2 linked regions of the Cyanobium sp. PCC 7001 genome follow. The protein of the gene in region 1 interacts with the protein of each later gene in a pairwise test. Links are inferred from orthologs where the notes say so. Each region holds a gene or a part of one and is shown in the gene's direction. Other genes may lie near its edges. The genes, in order: crtE and purT.

Region 1 (3,112 bases):
CATCGAGGGCGCCACCGGGGCGCTGAAGGGAAAGTGCTTGGCCATCCCGGCATCCAGTTCCCGGCGCTGGTCGATCAGCAGGAAGCCCAGCTGCCGCCAGGCGCCCTGCAGGCGAGGCGGGAGGGCATCCAGCTGGGCCGTCAGCCCGGTGAACAGGGGCTCGGCGTCGCCCACGCTGGAATAGCGCCTGGGCTGCCCCAGAACGTCCTCCAGGTAGGCCTCCGCCAGGGCCAGTTCCGCCAGTTCCCGCTCCAGCTGGGCCGGATCCCCCAGCCGGTAGGCCTCCTGGATCCAGTCGTCCGCCAGGCCGAGGCGCTGGTGCTGCTCCCGCAGCTTCAGGCGCCGCTCCACCCAGCCGTAGGCCAGCTTGGTTTCGGGCGCCATCTGCAGGCTCGCCTCGAGGAACTCGAGATCGGCCCGGCTCACCTCCGGCGGCAGGATCGCCACCAGGGGTTCGTGGAAGCGGGCGTAGCGCTTGGGATCCTCCGCCAGCAGGCTGCGCATCGCCGCCAGCCGCCGGTTGCCGTTGATCACCACCCCGTCGGCGTCCACCAGCAGCGGCTCGGTCTGCACCGCCAGCCGCCGCAGCTCCTGCAGGATCGGCCCCCGGGCATCGCCGGCCTTGGTGAGCAGCAGGCTGTGCAGCAGGGCCTGGGTGTCGGGCCGGTCCTCCTCGCTGTGGAGCCGCCGCAGGCGGGCGGGGTCATCGCCGAGCCGTTCCTCCAGGTCGGCCAGCAGCCGGCCGTTGTCCACCCGGTACACCAGCAGCTCCTGGGCCAGGGGCGCCGCCGGCACCGTGCGGGCGCCGTCATGGAGCGTCACCCAGTGGTCGCGCACGGCCGTGGCGGCGGCGGCGGCGATCCGTTCGCGGCGCCGGGCCGCGGGGAGCAGGGAAGGCAGGGCCATGGTGCAGCCGTTGCGGTGCGGGTTCAGTGTCACCCACGTCCCCTGGCCCGCGGCCCGTGCTCCCGGCCCGGTCTTGCCGAGTGTGTGGCCTGGGCCATCGGCGCCGGCCAGCGCGGCTTCGCCTGAGAGAATCCCCGCAGATCCCATCTCCCCATGACCGCGGCGGTGCGCACGACCTCCGGCAACGCCGCCGGCGGCGACCCAGTGATCAGCGGCACCCAGGCCCCGGCCGGGTTCGATTTCCCCGCCTACCTGGAGGCCGCCCGCCTGAGGGTGGAGGCGGCGCTCGATGCTGCCCTCGGGCCGGAACGGCCGGAGTCGCTGCGGGAGGCGATGCGCTACTCCCTGCTGGCCGGTGGCAAGCGTCTGAGGCCCATCCTCTGCCTGGCGGCCTGTGAGCTGGCCGGCGGGGAGAGCGAGCGGGCCATGCCCACGGCCGTGGCCCTGGAGATGATCCACACCATGTCGTTGATCCATGACGACCTGCCCGCCATGGACGACGACGATCTGCGCCGCGGCCGGCCCACCAACCACAAGGTGTACGGCGAGGCCAACGCCATCCTCGCCGGCGACGCCCTGCTCACCCGCGCCTTCGAGATGGTGGCCCTGCGCAGTTCGGGGGTGCCGCCGGAGCGGCTGCTGGCGGTGGTGGGGGAGCTCTCCCTGGCTTCCGGGGCCCCCGGCCTGGTGGGCGGCCAGGTGGTGGATCTGGAGTGCGAGGGCAAGACCGTGGACCTCGACACCCTCGAGTACATCCACCTGCACAAGACCGGTGCCCTGCTGCGGGCCTGCGTGCTCTGCGGGGCCCTGATCGCCGGAGCCCCCGACGCCCTGCTCACCGCCCTGCGCACCTACGCCCGCGGCATCGGCCTGGCCTTCCAGATCATCGACGACATCCTGGATGTCACCGCCAGCAGCGAGGTGCTGGGCAAGACCGCTGGCAAGGATCTCACCGCCGACAAGACCACCTACCCCAAGCTGCTCGGGCTGGAGGAATCGCGCCAGCGGGCCCAGGCCCTGGTGCTGGAGGCCAAGGAGGCCCTGGCCCCCTTCGCCGCCGGAGGGCGCGCGGCGCCCCTGCTGGCCCTGGCCGACTACATCACCAGCCGTGACCGATGAGGGGAGTGCCGGGTCTGCTCAGCGCTCCCCATGACAGCCAGCCCCTGGTGGCGTTGCTCAGCAACGACGCCCTCTGGTGGGGCCTGGCGGCCTGCGGGCTGGCCCAGCTCTCCAAGCTGGCGATCGAACTGCTGGTGCACCGCCGCTGGCGGCCCGCCGTGCTGTTCGAAACCGGCGGCATGCCCTCCAGCCACTCCGCCCTGCTCACCGGCACCACGGCGGCGATCGGCTGGCAGCAGGGCTTTGCCGATCCCCTCTTCGCCCTGGCGGCCACCCTCTGCTTCGTGGTGCTCTACGACGCCTCCGGCGTGCGCCGCGCCGCCGGCCTCACGGCCCAGCGGGTGAATGGCCTGCCCGAGCGCCTGTGGGAGCCGTCCCAGCCGGAGCCGTCCCAGCTGCGGAAGCCGCTCAAGGAGAACCTGGGCCACACCCGCCTGGAGGTGCTGATCGGCAGCCTGATGGGGCCAGCCATCGCCCTGCCCGGGCTGGTGCTGCTCGGTTCGCCGCTGGACCTGGCCCAGCGCTGGGGTCTGCCGCTGCCCTTCCCCCTGGCCTGAGCCACCCGTTTGGGCCCCTCCTCCCCCTCCCCGCCCCTCCCGTTGACGCCCGGCCAGCTGCAGGCCAGCGAGCGCTTCGCCGCCTGGCTGGCCCAGCCGGCCGAGGGGGTGCCCTTCGTGCTCAGTGGCTACGCCGGCACCGGCAAGACCTTCCTCTCCATGGCCTTCCTGGCCCAGGTGGAAGCCCGCGGCCTGTGCTGGACCGTGGTGGCTCCCACCCACAAGGCCGTGGGGGTGCTGCGCAGCCATCTGGCCCGCGCCGGCCTCATGCCCACCTGGTATCCCTCCACGATCCACCGGCTGCTGCGGCTCAAGCTGCGGCGCCAGGGCGATCGGGAGCGCTGCGAGGAGACGGAGCAGACCGCCGGCGCCCTCGAACATCTGGGCCTGGTGCTGATCGACGAGGCCTCGATGGTGGACACCACCCTGCTGGAGATCGCCCTGCGCTGCGCTCATCCCTTCCGCACCCGGCTGGTGTTCGTGGGGGATCCGGCCCAGCTGCCGCCGGTGGGGGAGCCCAGCAGCGCCGT
Region 2 (3,182 bases), 830 kb from region 1 along the record:
TCCGGATGGCCCCGCTCCACCATCACTTCGAGCTGGGCGGCCTCGGCGAGGAACAGGTGGTGATCCGTTTCTGGGGCGCAAGCCTGCTACTGGTGGTGGCGGGGCTGGTGCTGTTGCCCTGAACGCCACAGCGACCCCACACCGACACCGGCATCCGTTCCCGCAGTTCCCGCCTCGGTTCTCTCTCCCCATGGCCTACTTCACCTGGAAGGAAACCGGTCTCACCGCCGACTGCCCGAGCCTGGCGGCGATGGCGGCACGGTTCGAGGAAGCGGCGGCCCTGATGCGCCAGATGGATGCGGAGGGATTCCGGCTCGAACTCCAGGCCGAGGGTCAGCGGATCACCCACCCCGATCCCGGCGTGTTCGAGGCCTACGGCTTCGTCAGCGAGGAATCGCCGGTGCGCCAGCTCACCCTCTGGAGTGGGGAGGCCCCCCCTGCGGCCACGGGACCGGCAGGCCCGTGAGCCTGGGGTGGGCAGGCGTTCAGCGGCTGCGCAGATAGCCCACCACCCACACCAGCACGAAGGCCAGGGAAGAGACGCCCAGGTACACGAGCACGCCGTTCTGCAGGGTGTTGATGTCCCAGCCGAACAGCAGGCCATCGGCCGCATCGCCGGCGGTGCGGAATGCGATCAGCCTGCCCATGGCCCGTGCCCCTGCGAGCAGCTTCTCTAGCAGGCAGCGCCCTGGGTTGGGCCCCATCCCCGGACGCCGGGTGCGGGAGGATCGTGGCCCTCACCTTCCCGGCATGCCGATGGGCGGCTCGATGCAGCATTCCTTCCCCCGCACCCTGATGCTGCTGGGCAGCGGCGAGCTGGGCAAGGAGGTGGCGCTGGCCGCCCAGCGCCTCGGCTGCCGGGTGGTGGCCGTGGATCGCTACGCCGGCGCCCCGGCGATGCAGGTGGCCGACCACGCCGAGGTGGTGCCGATGACGGACGCGGAGGCGCTGAAGGCGGTGGTGCGCACCCACCGGCCCGATCTGGTGATCCCGGAGATCGAGGCCCTGGCGGTGGATGCCCTGGCGGAGCTGGAGCAGGAGGGGATCACCGTGATTCCCACGGCCCGCGCCACGGCCGTGACGATGAACCGGGACAGGATCCGCGACCTGGCCGCCAGCGATCTGGGGCTGCGCACGGCCCGCTTCGCCTATGCGGAGAGCGCCGAGGAGCTGGCCGCGGCGGCAGCGCCCCTCGGCTGGCCGGTGGTGGTGAAACCGGTGATGAGCTCGTCCGGCAAGGGGCAGAGCGTGGTGCGGGGCCCGGAACAGGTCGAGGCCGCCTGGAGCGCAGCCCAGGCCGGCGCCAGGGGCTCCGGCACCCGGGTGATCGTGGAGGAATTCCTCCACTTCGAGCTGGAGATCACCCTGCTCAGCGTGCGGCAGTGGAACGGACCCACCCTCTTCTGCCCGCCCATCGGCCACATCCAGGAGCGGGGCGACTACCAGTGCAGCTGGCAGCCTGCGGCCCTCGGAGCTGCCGAACTGGCCGAGGCCCAGGCCATGGCCCAGGCCGTCACCGACAACCTGGGGGGAGCCGGCCTGTTCGGGGTCGAGTTCTTCCTGTGCCGCCGGGGGGGCAACGGCAGCAGCAGCGGAACCGCCGACGGGTCCAGCCTGGAGGTGGTGTTCTCCGAGCTCTCCCCACGCCCCCACGACACCGGCCTGGTGACGCTGGCAGGCCAGAACCTCAGTGAATTCGAGCTGCATCTGCGCGCCGTGCTGGGTCTGCCGATCCCGGCGATCCACAGCCTCGGACCCGCCGCCAGCCGCGTCATCCTGGCCGACGCCGCCCTGGACGCGGTGCGCTTCGAGGGGGTGGCGGAGGCCCTGAGCGAGCCGGACACCCAGGTGCTGCTGTTCGGCAAGCCGGATGCCCGGCCCCATCGCCGCATGGGGGTGGCACTGGCCCGGGGCTTGGATCTGGACACCGCCCGGGGCCGGGCCGACCGGGCCGCCGCCCAGGTGCGGGTGGTGGCCGGCTGACCCTGGTGCGCAGGGGTTCTGGCCCTTATGGTGCGCCCGACAGGAGCCCCCATGACCCAGGCCCAACCGGTTCCGCCACGTCAGGACGCACGGGATTCGGGCGGCTGGTCACCCCTGCGGCGCTCGAAGGCGGGTTCCAGCCAGGTCCGCACCGGATCCAGGACCGTCACGGTGCTCGGCCAGGCCGCCGCCCACGCGGGCCGCATGGAGCCAGGGCCGCAAGCAGGGGGCCCAGCGACGAGCCCCACGAGCGCCCCCCAGAAGAAGCCGGGCCATCAGAGCCAGACCCGGGGGCTCCGGCTGCCCGTGCTCCCCTTCAGCCTGGGCATCGTCTGCGGCCTCGCCCTCGCCGGGCCGATCCCTCACCTGCTGGGCAGCAGCCTGGCTGGACTGGTGGAGGCACCCAAGGAGAAACTGGCCGCCATCGTGAACCCGTTCACCAACGGCCAGCGCCAGGTGCTGGTGCTCGGCACCGACCGGGTGGGCGACAACACCGACGTGATGTTCACGGTGCAGGTGAAGGACGGGGCCACCCAGCTCACCCAGGTGCCCCGCGACACCTTCGTGGAATCGGAGCGGCTGGGGGTGGTGAAGGCCAACGCCCTCTATGCCTTCGGCGGGATTGACGCCGTGAAGGAGGAGGTGGGTCGGCTGCTGGATGCCCCGGTGGAGCGCTACGTGCGCATCAACCTGCGGGCGGTGGAGCGGCTGGCCGATGCCCTGGGCGGCATCGAGGTGGATGTGCCCAAGCGGATGTACTACGTGGACAACGCCCAGGGGCTCTACATCGACCTCTACCCCGGTCCCCAGGTGCTGAAGGGTGAGTCCCTGGAGGGCTTCCTGCGCTTCCGTCACGACGAGATGGGCGATCTGGGCCGGATGGAGCGCCAGAAACTGGTGCTCTCCCAGGTGTTCCGCAAGCTGGTGAGCCCATCCATGCTCACCGAGCTGCCGGAGCTGCTCCGGATCGCCGGCGAGGACATTCAGACCGACCTCTCCCCCATCGAGATGGGGCAGCTGCTGTCGGCCATGACCAACACCCGGCTCAGCTCGGCCCAGGTGCCGGGCCGGCTGTTCTGGCACAACGACCTGAGCTACTGGATGCCGGACAGCAACATGCACTACCCCGCCCCCACCGCCGTGGAGGGCGACCTGGGCATGGCCGAAAGCCATCTCTGAGCCTGCCCTCGCTGGCAGAG

The links.
Region 2: the proteins of crtE (region 1) and purT interact in binary tests that used the Escherichia coli proteins (3 or more experiments, as listed by UniProt). The link is inferred for Cyanobium sp. PCC 7001 from one-to-one orthologs.

The regions. Positions count from the first base shown.
Region 1 is NZ_DS990556.1:1,134,348-1,137,459, reverse strand. What follows is about bases 238-3,042. They hold crtE (geranylgeranyl diphosphate synthase CrtE), read left to right. Parts: upstream 238-1,059; coding sequence 1,060-2,025; downstream 2,026-3,042. Other genes in these bases: CPCC7001_RS05495 (ATP-dependent RecD-like DNA helicase), read left to right, coding at 2,625-3,042; CPCC7001_RS05500 (divergent PAP2 family protein), read left to right, coding at 2,022-2,582; CPCC7001_RS05510 (hypothetical protein), read right to left, coding at 238-906. Also shown: more of CPCC7001_RS05510, read right to left, coding at 1-237; more of CPCC7001_RS05495, read left to right, coding at 3,043-3,112.
Region 2 is NZ_DS990556.1:1,965,967-1,969,148, forward strand. The notes cover bases 1-2,875. They hold purT (formate-dependent phosphoribosylglycinamide formyltransferase), read left to right. Parts: upstream 1-768; coding sequence 769-1,983; downstream 1,984-2,875. Other genes in these bases: mraY (phospho-N-acetylmuramoyl-pentapeptide-transferase), read left to right, coding at 1-122; CPCC7001_RS09725 (hypothetical protein), read left to right, coding at 191-466; CPCC7001_RS09730 (hypothetical protein), read right to left, coding at 486-647; CPCC7001_RS15915 (hypothetical protein), read right to left, coding at 2,064-2,189; CPCC7001_RS09740 (LCP family protein), read left to right, coding at 2,290-2,875. Also shown: more of CPCC7001_RS09740, read left to right, coding at 2,876-3,162. UniProt on the Escherichia coli protein: Involved in the de novo purine biosynthesis. Catalyzes the transfer of formate to 5-phospho-ribosyl-glycinamide (GAR), producing 5-phospho-ribosyl-N-formylglycinamide (FGAR). Formate is provided by PurU via hydrolysis of 10-formyl-tetrahydrofolate.